DNA from 2 places in the Stenotrophomonas sp. DR822 genome. Region 2 is predicted to be linked to the other one. Evidence: riboswitches for the same ligand, from Rfam matches in the RefSeq annotation. Region 2 holds a riboswitch; the other holds the start of a gene.
What was found. Region 2 has a riboswitch for cobalamin ahead of K5K93_RS11545 (epoxyqueuosine reductase QueH). Riboswitches for the same ligand answer to the same signal wherever they lie in the genome.
Positions count from the first base shown of each region.

Region 1 (7,347 bases), 280 kb from region 2:
GGGCGCCAACGGCTGGCGCAATGCGTAGGGGTTCAGATCGGCGTAGTCAGGCACCGGCAGGCTGGCGGCCTGCAATGCCAGCGCGTCGTCGTTGCGCAGCCCCTGCCCCGCGTCATGGCTGCCGCTGGCCACCGGCTTCATGCCCACCGCGCGCAGGCCGCGCCGGCGCAGCGCGTGCAGCAGCGCGGTACTGGCGGCGGTCTTGCCGATCTCGGTATCGGTACCGGTGACGAACAGGGCCGTCGGCAACGTGGCAGGCAGGGACATCACAGGCTCCAGCAGGGCAGCAGAGCCCCCATTATCGCTGGCCCGGCACGCTTGCTAGACTGCGGCCATGTTCGCCAACGCCTCGCTCACCGGCAGCAAGCCGGAACAATACGCCCAGCTGCTGGAACAGGCCCGTGGCCTGGTCTACGGCGAGTCCGACCGCATCGCCAATGCGGCCAACCTCGCTGCACTGGTCTACCACGCCCTGCCCGACCTGAACTGGGTGGGCTTCTACCTGTATGACGGCAAGGAACTGGTGGTCGGTCCGTTCCAGGGCCTGCCGGCCTGCGTACGCATTCCGCTGGACAAGGGCGTGTGCGGTGCGGCCGCCAGCCAGCGCGTCACCCAGCGGATCGAAGATGTGGACGCCTTCCCCGGCCATATCGCCTGCGACGCCGCATCGCGCTCGGAACTGGTGGTGCCGTTGCTCCGCGGTGGGGAGCTGATCGGTGTGTTCGATATCGACAGCCCGGTCGTCGGCCGCTTCGATGCCGAGGACCAGGCCGGCCTGGAAGCCATCGCCGAGGTGTTCGTCGGGGCGTTGGCGTGAGCGCGGTCAAGCTGCGCAACATCGGCCCGAAGAGTGCGGCATGGCTGCGGCAGGTGGGCCTGCGCAGCCGTGAGGACCTGGTTGCCACCGGTGCCGTCGGTGCCTTCGTCAAGGTCAAGCGTGCCGGCTTCAAGCCCAGCCTCAACCTGCTGTATTCGCTGGAAGGTGCGCTGCTGGACTGCCACTGGCAGGAATTGAGCGAACCGCAGCGTACGGCGCTGGTGCAGGACTACGAAGCACGAATCGCCGTGCATCCGCTGAAGGCGGCAGGTCCGGCCTCGGGCCCGGTGCATGAGCAGCGCTTCGACGCCGAGGATGATGGCGAAGAAAGCGCGGCCGAAAGCGCCGACGAGGATTGAGGCCTCCGCGTTGCTGGGAATGCCGGCCAGCGGCCGGCACCACCACCGTGATGCGCGATCGGTAGCGCCGGGCCATGCCCGGCGAGCGCGTAGCGCGGGTGATGTGGAATCCCCCGGGCATGGCCCGGCGCTACCGGATTCGTCAGGGTTGCTGCAGCTCCAGCAGCTCGCCCACCAGCCCCGCTTCACCGCGCTCGACCCACACGCGCAGGCGCGTGCCGTGGTCGATGCGCAGCGCCCAGCACAGCGACATCGGCAGGCCGCACACCAGCGACAGCACCATGCGCAGCGGGCCGCCGTGGCTGACCACGACCGTCGGTGGCGGGTCGTCGTCATCCAGCAGGCGATCCAGCGCGCGTGCGATGCGCCGTTCGAAGTGGCCCCAGCTTTCGCCATGCGGCGGCGGAAACGCGTGCGGATCGGCGTGGAACGCGGCCAACGCCTCTTCCGGCAGATCGAACAATGACTGGCCATCCCAGTCACCGAAATCCAGCTCTTCCCACTCCTCGTCGGCCTCAACATCCAGCGCGCGCGGTGTGGCCAGTGCCATCGCCGTATGCAGCGAGCGCAGGCGCGGCGAACTGATCACCCGTTCCCACGACTGCCCGGCATAGGCATCGACCAGCTCCTGCGGCAGGCGGGCCAGCTGCGGCGGATCGCTGCGGCCATCGAGGAACTCATCACGACCGTTGCCGGCATGGCGGACCAGGTCGAGGATCATGCGCGTGCCCAGTCAGGGCGGCGCGGGAACAGCGGAAAACAGACGGACATCGGCAACGGCACCACGATAATTCGAGCTGCATTCTAGGCGCTGGCGCAGGTCTGCTGCACCGTGCAGGTGCATCCGCGCCTCGCCAGTAGCGCAGGTTCACTGCTACGGGCCGGCCGCGATGCCGTAGACTGCGCGCACTTCCAGGTGACCTGCGGCCCTGCCGGCAGGTTGAAACGGGAAGCCGGTGACGCGTGACAACACGCCATGCCGGCGCTGCCCCCGCAACGGTAAGCACGTCAGTTCCAGGCAACCCGCCACTGTGCCGCAGGCATGGGAAGGCGCCTGGACGGTGGCCTCGGGCCACCCGGCGGCGAGCCCGGAGACCGGCCCGGAAGCCTCAGGTCGCGATGCGGTGGGCATGGCGCTGGTTGTCTGCGGCGATGGCTGCGGCATCGGCGCGTGCCTGCCTGTTGTGACTCCTCCCCTTCGCTGCGCGGGCGTGCGCGGCACCTGGAGTCCCCCGATGAAACTGCAGTCCCGAATGCTGTCCCTGGCCGTGCTGGCCGCACTTCCTGCCTTGGCCCTGGCCGATGATGGCGCCGCCGACCTCGACCAGGTGCTGGTCACCGCCACCCGCACGCCGATCGCCCTGCAGGACAGCATTGCGCCTGCGCAGGTGATCGACCGCGCGCAGATCGAATCCAGCCAGGCCACCTCCCTGCAGGAACTGCTTCGGGGCCGCGCCGGCATCAACCTGACCAACGCCGGTGGCCTGGGCAAGCAGAGCTCGCTGTTCCTGCGTGGCACCAATTCCTCGCACACCGTGGTGCTGGTCGATGGCGTGCGCATCAACAGCGCCGACCTCGGCCTGGCGATGTACCAGGATCTGCCGCTGGCACAGATCGAGCGCGTGGAAATCGTGCGCGGCCCGCAGTCCAGCCTGTACGGTGCCGACGCCATCGGCGGCGTGATCCAGATCTTCACCCGCCGCAACCAGGGTGATTTCGCTCCGCACTTCCAGCTGGGCGGCGGCAGCAATGGCCTGCGTGAAGCCAGCGGTGGCATCGGTGGCGGCACCGAACGCGGCTGGTTCGGTGCCGACATCGCCTACCAGCATTCGGATGGCATCGATGCCTGCCGCGGTTCGGCCACGCTGTTTACCGGCTGCTTCGCCGATGAACCCGACCGCGATGGCTACCGCAACCTGTCCAAGAGCCTGCGCGGTGGTTACAACCTGAGCGACGAGTGGACCGTGGAAGGCAGCGCCCTGCGTGCCGACGGCAAGAACCACTACGACGGCTACTACAACTACTCCGAGACCCGCCAGCAGGTGCTGGCCGGCAAGGTGCGCTACACCCCGTCCGAACAGTTGACGCTGACCGCCAACGTCGGGCGCAGCGACAACGAGTCCGACAACTTCGGTGATTTCGGTGCACGCGGCAGCGCACAGACGCACCGCGACAGCGCTTCGCTGCAGGCCGACATCGGTGTTGCCGAAGGCCAGCTGCTCAGCACCGGCGTGGACTGGAGCGAGGACAACCTGGATGGCAGCAGCGCCGGTTACCTGGTCGACAGCCGTCGCAACACCGGCGTATTCCTGCAGTACCAGGCGCGCTTCGGCCGTCACCAGCTGCAGGCCAGCGCACGCAATGATGACAACCAGCAGTTCGGCAACCATGCCACCGGCAGCCTCGGCTGGGCGATGGAGCTGGGCCACGGCCTGCGCGTCAACGCCAGCTACGGCACCGCGTTCAAGGCACCGACCTTCAGCGACCTGTACGACCCGTGGAGCGGCGTGCCGACGCTGGACCCGGAGAAGTCCAGGAGTGCCAACCTCGGCATCTCGCAGCAGGGCCAGGGCTGGCGCTGGGGCCTGGACGTGTACGAAACCCGCATCGATGACCTGATCACCTACGACGCGGCCACCTTCCGCATGCAGCAGGTCGAAAAGGCACGCATCCGCGGTGCGGAATTGACCGGCGGCGCCACCGTGGCCGGCTTCGACATCAACGCGCAGCTGAGTTTCACCGACCCGCGCAACCGCACCAACGGCAGCGCGCAGTTCGACAACTGGCTGGCACGCCGTGCGCAGCAGACCGCGCGCCTGGACATCGATCGCCGCTTCGGCGACTTCCGCACCGGCCTGACCGTACAGGGCGCGGGCAAGCGCTACGACGATGCCGCCAACGCGGTGAAGGTCGGCGGCTACGGCACGCTGGACCTGCGCGCCGAATACGCGCTGACCCCGGCATGGTCGGTGCTGGCGCGGGTGGCCAATGTGTTCGACCGCGAGTACGAAACCGTGGCGTGGTTCAACCAGCCAGGCCGCGAATATCAGCTGAGCGTGCGTTACCAGCCCAGGTAAGTGGTAGCGCCGGGCCATGCCCGGCGTCGGGGCGCCAGATCGAAGGGCCGCCGGGCATGGCCCGGCGCTACCGGCGGGTCAGATCGCCGATACCGCAGCCAATCCCGGCAGTTCACGCAGGTCGTCGATTACCGCGACGGCCTGCGCGTTTTCCAGGTCCAGTCCTCGCGGATAGCCGTAGCGCACCAGCGCGATCGGCATGCCGGCGTCCTCGGCAGCACGATAGTCGGTGAGCGAATCGCCAACCATCAGGCACGCGTCGACGGGCAGTTCGAAGTGCGCGGCGATATGCCGCAACGGCTCACCACTGGGCTTGCGCTGAGGCAGCGAATCACCACCCAGCACCAGCGCAAAGGCATCGGCGATGCCCAGGTGCTGCAGCAACGGCGGCACCAGCGCGGCCGGCTTGTTGGTGCAGATGGCCAGCGGCACGTTCAACGCGCGCAACTGTGCCAGCGCGTCCACTACGCCAGCGAACAGCTGCGGGCTGCGCAGCAGGCATTGGCGGTAATGGACCATGAAGGTCGGCATCACCGCTGCCAGATCGATCTGACGCCCGGCGGCCTGCACGGCCTGTTCGACCAGCCGGCGCACGCCGTCGCCGATCCAGCCCAGCACGGTGGCTTCGGGTACGCGCGCCAGGCCGATGTCTTCCAGCGTGCGGTTCAGTGCTTCGGCGATATCGGCGGCGCTGTCGACCAGCGTGCCATCGAGGTCGAACACGACCAGCGGATAGGGATACGACAAGGGACGGCTCACTCGTGCAACGTGGGGCCGTCCATTGTACGCCCGCGTCTTCAGCCGATCCGGCGTGCGCGGGTGGCCAGGAAGGTCGGCAGGTAACGGTCGATCAGGAAGCGCGGCTGCGGCTGCCAGTCTTCCATGAAGCGGTCGATGACGAACCCGGCATCCAGCTGCCCGGCGATCAGATCCCCCAGGCTGTGGCCGAATGTCAGCGCTTCGCCACGGGCCAGCTTGGCCTCGCGCGCGGCGGGCTCCAGGTCTTCCAGGTCGGAATAGGGAATCGCGTACTGCGGGCGGATCAGGCCCTGCTCGCTCAGCTGTGCATCACGCGCGGCAACGAACACCACCGGATTGTAGAAGCTGGCCATCAGCAGGCCATCGCGTGCCAGCACCCGGCGGCACTCGGCCCACACCGGACGCACGTCGGGCACGTACAGGTTCGAGATGGGATGGAACACCACATCGAAGCTGTCGTTGGCAAAGGCCTGCAGATCACGCATGTCACCCTGCACGGTGCGCAGCGACAGACCATCGCGGTCGGCGACGGCGCGGTCCTGCGCCAGCTGCCCGTCGGAAAGGTCGAACACGGTCACCTCAGCGCCTGCTGCGGCAAGCACGGGTGCCTGTTGGCCACCGGCCGAGGCCAGGCACAGGATGCGCCTGCCACGCACATCGCCCAGCCAATCCAGCGGCAACGCACGCGGCGTCAGGTGTACCTGCCAGCGTCCCTCGCGTGCGGCGGCAATCGTTCCGGCATCCGCCGGTCGCGACCACTCGCGCACCTCGCTGGCCTGGCGGTCCCAGGCAGCACGGTTGTGGTCGATCAACGCCTGTCCATGGTTCATGGGTTCTCCTTGCGCGAAGGGCGCCAGTCCAGATCCTGGAAGGCCGGGCTGGCGAAGCACTCGGCGAGGAAATCCAGGAATCGCCGCATGATAACGGGCTGTTGCCGGCGCGAGGCGTACACGGCATGAATGCCCAGCTCGTCCAGGCTGTACTCGGGCAGCAGTTCGATCAGCTCACCACTGCGCAGCAACGGCGCGACCTGGTAGGTCGGCAACATGGCGATGCCGGCATTGGCGCGCACCGCCTCCAGCAACAGCGATGCTTCATTGGCACTGATGTTGCCGCCCACCGCCACCGACAACGAGCGTCCTTCGCGATGCAGCTGCCACAGGCTTCTGCCGACGTAGTGATGGGTCAGGCAGTTGTGCGCGGCGAGATGTTCGGGCGCGGTCGGCGTGCCACGCGCCTGCAGGTAGGCCGGCGTCGCGCACAGCACCGAACGGCAGATCGCCAAACGACGTGCGATCAGGCTGGGGTCGATCTGCCGCGCGATGCGCACAGCCAGGTCGACGCGCTCCTCCACCAGGTTGACCATGCGGTCGACCAGCAGCAGTTCGATGCGTGCGGCCGGATGGCGCTGCACGAAGGCGGCTACCGCACGCGCCAGATGGCTCTGCCCGAACGACACGCTGGCGGTGATGCGCAGCGTGCCGTGTGGCTCGGGATCGTCGCTGGCCAGCTCTCCCTGCAGCTCCTCGCCGATCGCCAGCATCTGCCGGAACCGCGCCAGCGCGGCTTCACCGGCCCCGGTCAGGCTGACCCGCCGCGTGGTCCGGTGCAGCAGCCGCGCGCCCAGCCAGCCCTCCACCTCGGCCAGGTAGCGGCTGACCATGGCCCGCGACATGTCCAGCACCTCGGCGGCGGCGGTCAGGCTGCCGCGCTCGGCAACTTCGACGAACACGGTCATGGCGGTCAATCGGTCCATCTGCTCGATCCATGCAACAAACAAGCGCGTTATACGCTGTTTTTCGAGCGACTGCAGCGGCCTACAGTGGCCCCATTCCCAGCCACCACCCCCACGGAGTCCTGCCATGAAGATCGCCCTCGTCGGTGCCACCGGCAACATCGGCCGCCAGATTGCCCGCCACGCGCTGGCCAACGGCCATCAACTGACCGTCATCGTGCGCAGCGCGCAGGACCTGCCGGCCGAGCTGGCCGGCGCCCATCCGGTCATCGCCTCGCTGGATGACCAGGACGCCCTGGTCGCCGCCATCACCGGCCACGATGTGCTGGCCAGCGCCTACGGCCCGCGCCCGGGCGACGACATCGGTCGCGTCGGCGAGGTTGCCGCACAACTGGCCAACGCCGCCCGCAAGGCCAACGTGCCGCGCCTGGTCGTGGTCGGCGGCGCCGGCAGCCTGGAAGTCGCCCCCGGCGTGCAGCTGGTCGACACCCCCACCTTCCCGGAGGCCTACAAGCCCTACGCGCTTGCCCACCGTGAAGCGTTCAACCGCCTGCAGGCGGTGGACGACCTGGACTGGACCTTCTTCTCGCCGGCCGCCGA
Region 1 is NZ_CP081826.1:2,203,811-2,211,157, forward strand. Features, by position in the region: gene bioD (dethiobiotin synthase) at 1-267, opposite strand, end outside; gene K5K93_RS10160 (GAF domain-containing protein) at 335-817, shown strand; gene K5K93_RS10165 (TfoX/Sxy family protein) at 814-1,176, shown strand; gene K5K93_RS10170 (histidine phosphatase family protein) at 1,319-1,897, opposite strand; cobalamin riboswitch at 2,074-2,295, shown strand; gene btuB (TonB-dependent vitamin B12 receptor) at 2,412-4,253, shown strand; gene gph (phosphoglycolate phosphatase) at 4,332-5,000, opposite strand; gene K5K93_RS10185 (class I SAM-dependent methyltransferase) at 5,051-5,842, opposite strand; gene K5K93_RS10190 (LysR family transcriptional regulator) at 5,839-6,768, opposite strand; gene K5K93_RS10195 (NAD(P)H-binding protein) at 6,875-7,347, shown strand, end outside.
Region 1: it holds a riboswitch for cobalamin, as region 2 does, so the genes downstream of both, btuB (TonB-dependent vitamin B12 receptor) here and K5K93_RS11545 (epoxyqueuosine reductase QueH) in region 2, are expected to answer to the same signal.

Region 2 (7,347 bases):
ACTGGGGTGTGACCTGCAGCATGCGGATCGGCTGGTGTATTCACTGGGGCTGGACGTGCAGAGCCCGGGCAACTCGGTGTCGATCGGGCCGGGCTGCCGGGTGTGCCCGCGCGAGGACTGCATGCAGCGCGCGTTTACCCAGTTGCCGGGGCGGTAGGGGGCGGTCCGGCAGGGCTGCGCCCTGCACCTGCTTCAATCCAAGGCAACAGCAAAAGCAACAGCGGGCATTCCGTGGGATGGCGGGGTGGCATGGCCTGCTTTTGGTGGGTGTCGACCTTGGTCGACACGGTAGATCCACGCCATGCGTGGATGCTCTTCGACGAATTGTCGAAATATTCGATTTCGATGGGGATTCATCCACGCATGGCGTGGATCTACTAAACCTTCCGCGCATCCGTTGCATCCCAGTTCAACGCCTTCACCGGAGACGACCATGTTCATGCTGCGCCCCTGCCTGGCCTTGCTGCTCGCTGCTGTCGCTGCGCCGGCATGGGCGACCTTTTCCATTGCCGCCTGCAACGAAGCCGGCGACTGCGGGGTGGCTGTCGCCACCCACAATCTCGCCGTCGGCGGTGTCGGCGTGCCGTGGGCGCAGGCGAAGGTCGGCGCGGTCGCCAGCCAGTTCGAAACCAACCCGACCTACGGCTCGAAGGGGCTGGCGCTGCTGGCCGAAGGTCGCACGCCGGCACAGGTGCTCAAGCAGTTGCTGGATGAGGATGGCGACTTCGATGGCACCACCATCGCCGAGCGCCAGGTCGGGCTGGTCAGTGCGCGAGGCGGCAATGCGCAGTACACCGGCGCCACTGCACAGCGGGCCGATTGGGCCGGTGCCGTTGGCGAGGGCAAGGTGAGCGTGCAAGGCAATGGACTGGCTGGGCCGGACGTGCTGGCGGCGACGCAACGCGCGTTTACGACCACCCACGGTGCGCTTGCCGCGCGCCTGTTGGCAGCGCTGGAAGCGGGACAAGCGGCGGGTGGGCAACGTAGCGGGCAATGGTCGGCGGCACTGTTGGTGCGCACGCCTGGCGGCGACTGGCAGGACACCGACCTGCGCGTGGATGCCGATCCGCGTGCCGTGGCGCGCCTGCGCGAGCTGTACGACATGCGGCTTTCAAATGAAGCGATCATCCGCGCCGAGCAGCAGTGGGAACAGGGCGACGTGGCCGGCGCACGTGCGTCGCTGGCCACCTCGCTGGCGCTGGCGCATGGCTGGGACCGGACGTGGGCACGCGCGGCGCGGCTGGCGATGTCGGAGGGTGAAACCGCATTGGCCCGCGAATTCCTGGCGGGATTGCGCGCGCTCAACCCGGGATGGGTGAAGCAGGAATTGGCCTTGCCGTTGTATGCGCCATTGCGCGGCGATGCGGTGGTCGAGGCGTGGCGATAGCCAACGGTAGGGCCGGACCATGCCCGGCGAGCGCAGCAGCGCACCGCGATCAATAGATCGGCGTCACCTTCATCTGCGGCAACGGCCGTGGCGAGCCGTCGGTAAGGTCCGGGCCAAGGTCATCCCAGCTGCGGCCCTGTTCCACCATCAGCCCCCACAGCTGCTGCGACGCCAGCCGCTTGTCTTCCGAACCCAGCTTGTACGACGGCGGTGGCGGCGTGCCGGTGGCCACCATCGCATAGGCCGCGCGATAGGCCAGCACCTGCTGCGCCGGATCATCGGTGCGCGATATTTCCAGCGTGTAGCGCTGGTAAGCCGAGGCCAGGTTGCGCCAACGGATCCAGTAATGGTTCTCGAACGAGAACGAACAGAAGCGTGCACCGGCGAGGCTGCCCTTGTCGGCGATGCGGGTCAGCACCTCCTGTGGCATGTCCAGGTTCATGCCACCCTCGTCGCCCTGCAGGCTCACATGCACGATGCGGTCGCGATACCCAGGCGCACGCGCCTGCAGCAGGTCGCGCCAGTTCTGCATGGTGGCCACCACCGCGAACAGGAAACGGCCCAGCTCACCGGCCGCCAGCGGCGTGGCGATGGACTGGTAGTGCCGCTGCCATCCATGCCGGTTCTCGGTAGGCAGGAACACCGCGCGTTCCAGCGTCTGTCGGCTGTCGCTCTCGCGCACCACCGGCTCGGGACGTTGCGGATAGACCAGGTTGATGGCGAAGGTCGGCCAGCGCGGCAGTGCGGCATCGAACAGGTGAATCGGGAAGTTGCTGCTGATCCCGCCATCGGAGAACCAGCACACCCGGAACGCGGTGATCACCGGACCGCAGGCCTGGCCCGCGCTGGTCAGCCCTTCCATGCTGTCGGCCACGTTCTGCCCGCCCTCATCTGCCGCCGTCGACGTCGGCTCGCAGCGACGTTCGCGACGCGAGGGCTCATGCAGCGGCACCGCGCTGATCAGCAGCGGGAAGCTGAGGCTCATGCGCGTGGCCACCAGTACCGGCAGCGACGCACCCTGCGGCAGATGGAAGTAGTTGCGGCCTTCAACCTCGCGCGGTGGTCCGGCGCGGTCGACCATCCACTGCACCACACTGGCCGGGAACAGCTGCTCGAACTCCTCGCGCAGGAACCAGAACTGCGCCCCGCCCAACGGCAGCGTGCGTGGTTCGTTGTGCGATACGCAGGTGGTGATCATCTGCAGGGTGATCGCATGCGGGCTGTCCGGTTCGCCTGCATAGCGCGGCGCGTCGTGCAGGTCGGCGAAGGTCAGCGGTGCATCCATCGGCTTGCCCGACAGCTGCTGCAGGTTTTCATGCAGCCACTCGGTCAGCGCCGGCCTGCCTGCACTGCGGCTAAGCCCGCTGCACAGGCCCAGCAGGTTGCGCCGCGCCACCCGGGCCACGCGCAGCGCAGCGGCGGCCACGCCCGCGCCGTAGGCACACAGCAGCGACGGCAGCAGGGTCGCGGCCACGCCGCTCCAGCCACCACCCCACCAGCCCAGGCCGAGCAGCAGTGCCAGCGACACCAGCACTTCCAACGGCGCGATCTGGAACACCGCGATGGCCAGGCACAGCAGCTTGCGTGGCCAGCCGGCGTTGCCGGTCAGCACCACCAGCAGTCGATATGCCGCGCGCGCGCCGGCGGCGGGCTGGAACAGGCTGTAGATGAATCCGCGCCGCGACAGCTGCGCCGACACTGCCGACAGACCGCCATAGCCGGCGTCGCCAGGCAGCTGTTCGCCCCGTTGCTGGCGCCGGTCGCCGTACGCCGCCGCGGCCGCCACGGCTGCGGCGATCGCACCGGCCGAAGTGCCGCCGATGCTCTTGAAACGGTATTCGCGAGCCAATGCGAGCACCGCGTTGGGATACACGATGCCGCTGGTGATGCCGCCTTTCATGACCAGATCGCAGTACTTCGCCGCCACGAGCCACCTCCCGTCTGTCGGTGCCCAGTATGGCAAGAGGCACTCTCACAGCCTGAGAAACGCGCCACAGCCCTGCGTTTTCATCGACCCTTGACCATTGCCGCCAACGCGTCCACCGTGAGCACGTCGAAGGTATCCCTGCCGTGGCATCGATGGCGGCAGGGATTTAAACGGGAATCCGGTGAAGGCGCCTTGCGCGCCCATTCCGGAGCTGCCCCGCAGCGGTGAATGGAGACGAATCCTGCCAACAGCACTGGGCTCGCGCCTGGGAAGCGGCAGGTAGTAGGTGGGCCAGCCGGCCCGTGTCCATCAGCCCGAATACCGGCCCCGGCCGGGGGACACGACCGTCCCCCTGACTCGACCTGGAATCTCCGCGGGGAGGTTGCCGGGGCCGTCGTCGTCCTGCGCGTGCAGGCGATGTGGCCGCGCGCGTCCTGTTCACGGTTTCCGTCCAGACCTGCTGCCAACGCCCAGATGCACCCGACGATGACCGAGCTCCAACGCCCCACCCTGACCCTTCCCGACAACGGCCAGCGCCTGTTGCTGCACTCATGCTGTGCGCCCTGCTCGGGTGAGGTGATGGAGGCGATCACTGCCTCCGGGATCGACTACGCGATCTTCTTCTACAACCCCAACATCCATCCGGTGAAGGAATACGAGCTGCGCAAGCAGGAGAACATTCGCTTCGCCGAACAGCACGGCATCCCCTTCATCGACTGCGACTACGACACCGACAACTGGTTCAGCCGTGCACGTGGCATGGAGAACGAACCCGAGCGTGGCATCCGCTGCACCATGTGCTTCGACATGCGTTTCGAGCGCACCGCGCTGTACGCGCACGAGCATGGCTACGACACCATCAGCTCTTCGCTGGGCATCTCGCGCTGGAAGAACATGGCACAGATCAACGACTGTGGTATTCGCGCCGCCTCGCGCTACGAAGGCCTGCAGTACTGGGACTACAACTGGCGCAAGGGCGGCGGTGCCAGCCGCATGATCGAGATCAGCAAGCGCGAGCAGTTCTACCAGCAGGAATACTGCGGCTGCGTCTACTCGCTGCGCGATGCCAACCGTCATCGTCGCGAGAACGGCCGCGAGCGCATCAGGATCGGTCTGCTGTATTACGGGCAGGACAACGACGACGCCAGCGGCGATTGACGTGCACGCGAGGGGCGGCCACGCTGGTCGCCCCTCCTGCGTTGTACCGGACCTGCCATGACCACCCTGCCCGCTGATGTCGCCCTGCTGGTGATCGACCTGCAGCCGGACTTCATGCCCGGTGGCGCCCTCGCCTGCGAACAGGGCGATGCGCTGGTGGCACCGATCAACGCGCTGTTGGCCGAGCGCCGCTACCGCACCGTGGTGGCCACCCAGGACTGGCACCCGGCCAACCACGCCTCGTTCGCCAGCCAGCACCCGGGCCACCTGCCTTTTGAAGCCATCCTGCTGCATGCACAGCCACAGACCCTGTGGCCGGACCACTGCGTGCAGGGCAGCACCGGCGCCGCCCTGCACCCCGGCGTGGACTGGACCGTGGCCGACCTGATCCTGCGCAAGGGCAGCCGCCAGCAGGTGGATTCCTACAGTGCCTTCCGCGAGAACCACGGCCCCGACGGCACGCGCCCGGCCACCGGGCTGGCCGGCTGGCTGCACGAACGCGGCATCCGCGAGGTGCACCTGTGCGGGCTGGCCCGCGACTACTGCGTGCTGTGGAGCGCGCAGGACGCGGTGAAGTCGGGTTTCCGGGTGAAATTCCTGTGGGAGCTGACCCGGCCGGTGACCGAGGCCAATGACGGCATGGTGCGCGAAGCCCTGGCGAAGGCGAGGATCGCGATCCTCTGACCCGCTTCCGCCGGGCATGGCCCGGCGCTACCCGTCGTCCGATCCTGGTAGCGCCGGGCCATGCCCGGCGAGCGGGCGACGCGGCCGTTACCTGAACACCACCGTGCGGTGCCCGTTGAGCAGGATGCGGTGCTCCACGTGCCGGCGCACCGCCCGCGCCAACACCTGCGATTCGGTATCGCTGCCCAGCCGTACCAGTTCGCGCGGGGTCATCGCGTGGTCCACGCGGGCCACGTCCTGTTCGATGATCGGGCCTTCGTCCAGGTCTTCGGTGACGTAGTGCGCGGTGGCGCCGATGATCTTGACCCCGCGCGCGTGCGCCTGGTGGTACGGCTGCGCGCCCTTGAAGCTGGGCAGGAAACTGTGGTGGATGTTGATCGCCCTGCCCGCCAGCGCACGGCACAGCGTGGGCGAGAGAATCTGCATGTAGCGCGCCAGCACCACCAGGTCGATGCGCTCGCGCTCGACCAGATCGATGATCTGCTGTTCCTGCGCCGCGCGCGTGTCGGCGTTCACCGGCAGGTGGTGGAACGGCACCTGGTAGGACGCTGCCAGTGCTGCGAAGTCGGCATGGTTGGAGGCCACCGCAGCGATGTCCACCTTCAACTGGCCGCTGTGCGCACGGAACAGCAGATCGTTCAGGCAATGGCCCTGCTTGCTGACCAGCACCAGCAGGTGCGGCCGGCGGCGGCCATCATGCAGCTGCCAGTCCATGCCGAAGTCTGCGGCCAGTGCGGCCATCGCGGCGTGCACGGTGTCCAGCGGCAGACCCGCATCGCGGTCGAAGTGCACGCGCAGGAAGAAGCGACCGCTCTCCTCGTCGCCGAACTGCTGGGCGTCGAGGATGTTGCAGCCGTGGTCGAACAACAGGCCCGACACGCGGTAGACGATGCCGGTGCGGTCGGGACAGGAGAGAGTGAGGATGGAATCGGGGCGCATCGCCGGAGTGTAGGGCAGCACCGCTGCGCGGTGCACGATGCTGTCAAATGCAACCATCAATCAGAGGCAAGGCGCAGAGCGCGAATGATTGGGGCAACTTCTTCCCCCGCACCTCGCCAACCGGTTCCAGTTTCAATGACCCGACCCTCGCGAACAAGGTGAAAGACCGGAGTCTGCTGACGGTCGAAATCCGCCCACCTCTTGTCCATGTACATCACGCTCATCGGCAGCTCAGGATGAAGTCCATTCCATTCGGCGATGCTATCGCCGGCCCAGTGCGGGCCATTGGGCACTACCAACACCAGCTTATCGCGGAGCCCCTGGTAGGCAGGTTGGGCGACAATGTTCTGCAGGGCTCTTCGTGAGTGACCACAACGCGGATGAACGATGGCGACAACCTGGTCTCCGCTCAGCCGTATCGAATCACGAACGAGGGAACCGTCAGCCTGGACAGCGTACACGGGCAGGCCGGGCGGGAAGCGGCCCGGAAAAACCCGCGGAAACGCCGGGACATTGCTGAGCCACTGGCGACGCAGCCGTTCTGCTTGGGCAAAATCTCCCCTTGCCACATGTAGCCCTATCAGCCTGCGATGATGCTCAGCGCCGGCGGTGCCGCGCTCGACCAACAGGCCGTACTGTGCCAACGCATTGCGCAGTGGTTCGGCATCCGGTACGTAGTTGGCGAACAGCGAAGCAGCCTTGAACTGGTCCTCGATGACGCGGTCCTTGTTTCTGCAGCCGACCGCACGTGATGCCCTTCGACCCGCAACGTAGATGTGCGACAGCGCCTCGATGCGATCACGTGCAGATGCATTCAGCGTTGTCGCCTCCGCCTTCAACAGCTGTGTGTAGGTATCGGCCTTGCATATGGATACAGGGCTGATACTGGACGCAGCTCCTAGAACAAGCATCCATTCGAGGAGCAGCATGCGCGCTCAGCAACCCGACATGCAGACGAACTCTGTGGACTCTCTGCACGTGGCACGGGCGACACATCGATATCCCATGTGATCCTCCACGAGCTCACCGGATTGGACATACGAGCGGCGGATATCGCGATCAACTTCAGTATCGACACGCAACCCTGGCATCAGCCGAAGTGTGCGTTCGGCACCGAACAGCGACAGCAGCCGGCGGGCTTGACTGTAGCTCAGCTCGCTGGCGATGGCGTCCGTCGAGTAACCAACCAGGCCGTTCTCGTTGAATGACAGCGAGGTCAGGAACTGCTCCAGCCCGTCGGCGGACAGGAGCG
Region 2 is NZ_CP081826.1:2,485,565-2,492,911, forward strand. Features, by position in the region: gene K5K93_RS11530 (short-chain fatty acyl-CoA regulator family protein) at 1-157, shown strand, start outside; gene K5K93_RS11535 (DUF1028 domain-containing protein) at 434-1,387, shown strand; gene K5K93_RS11540 (patatin-like phospholipase family protein) at 1,437-3,287, opposite strand; cobalamin riboswitch at 3,442-3,659, shown strand; gene K5K93_RS11545 (epoxyqueuosine reductase QueH) at 3,801-4,472, shown strand; gene pncA (bifunctional nicotinamidase/pyrazinamidase) at 4,530-5,156, shown strand; gene purU (formyltetrahydrofolate deformylase) at 5,244-6,095, opposite strand; gene K5K93_RS11560 (hypothetical protein) at 6,152-7,024, opposite strand; gene K5K93_RS11565 (hypothetical protein) at 7,031-7,347, opposite strand, start outside.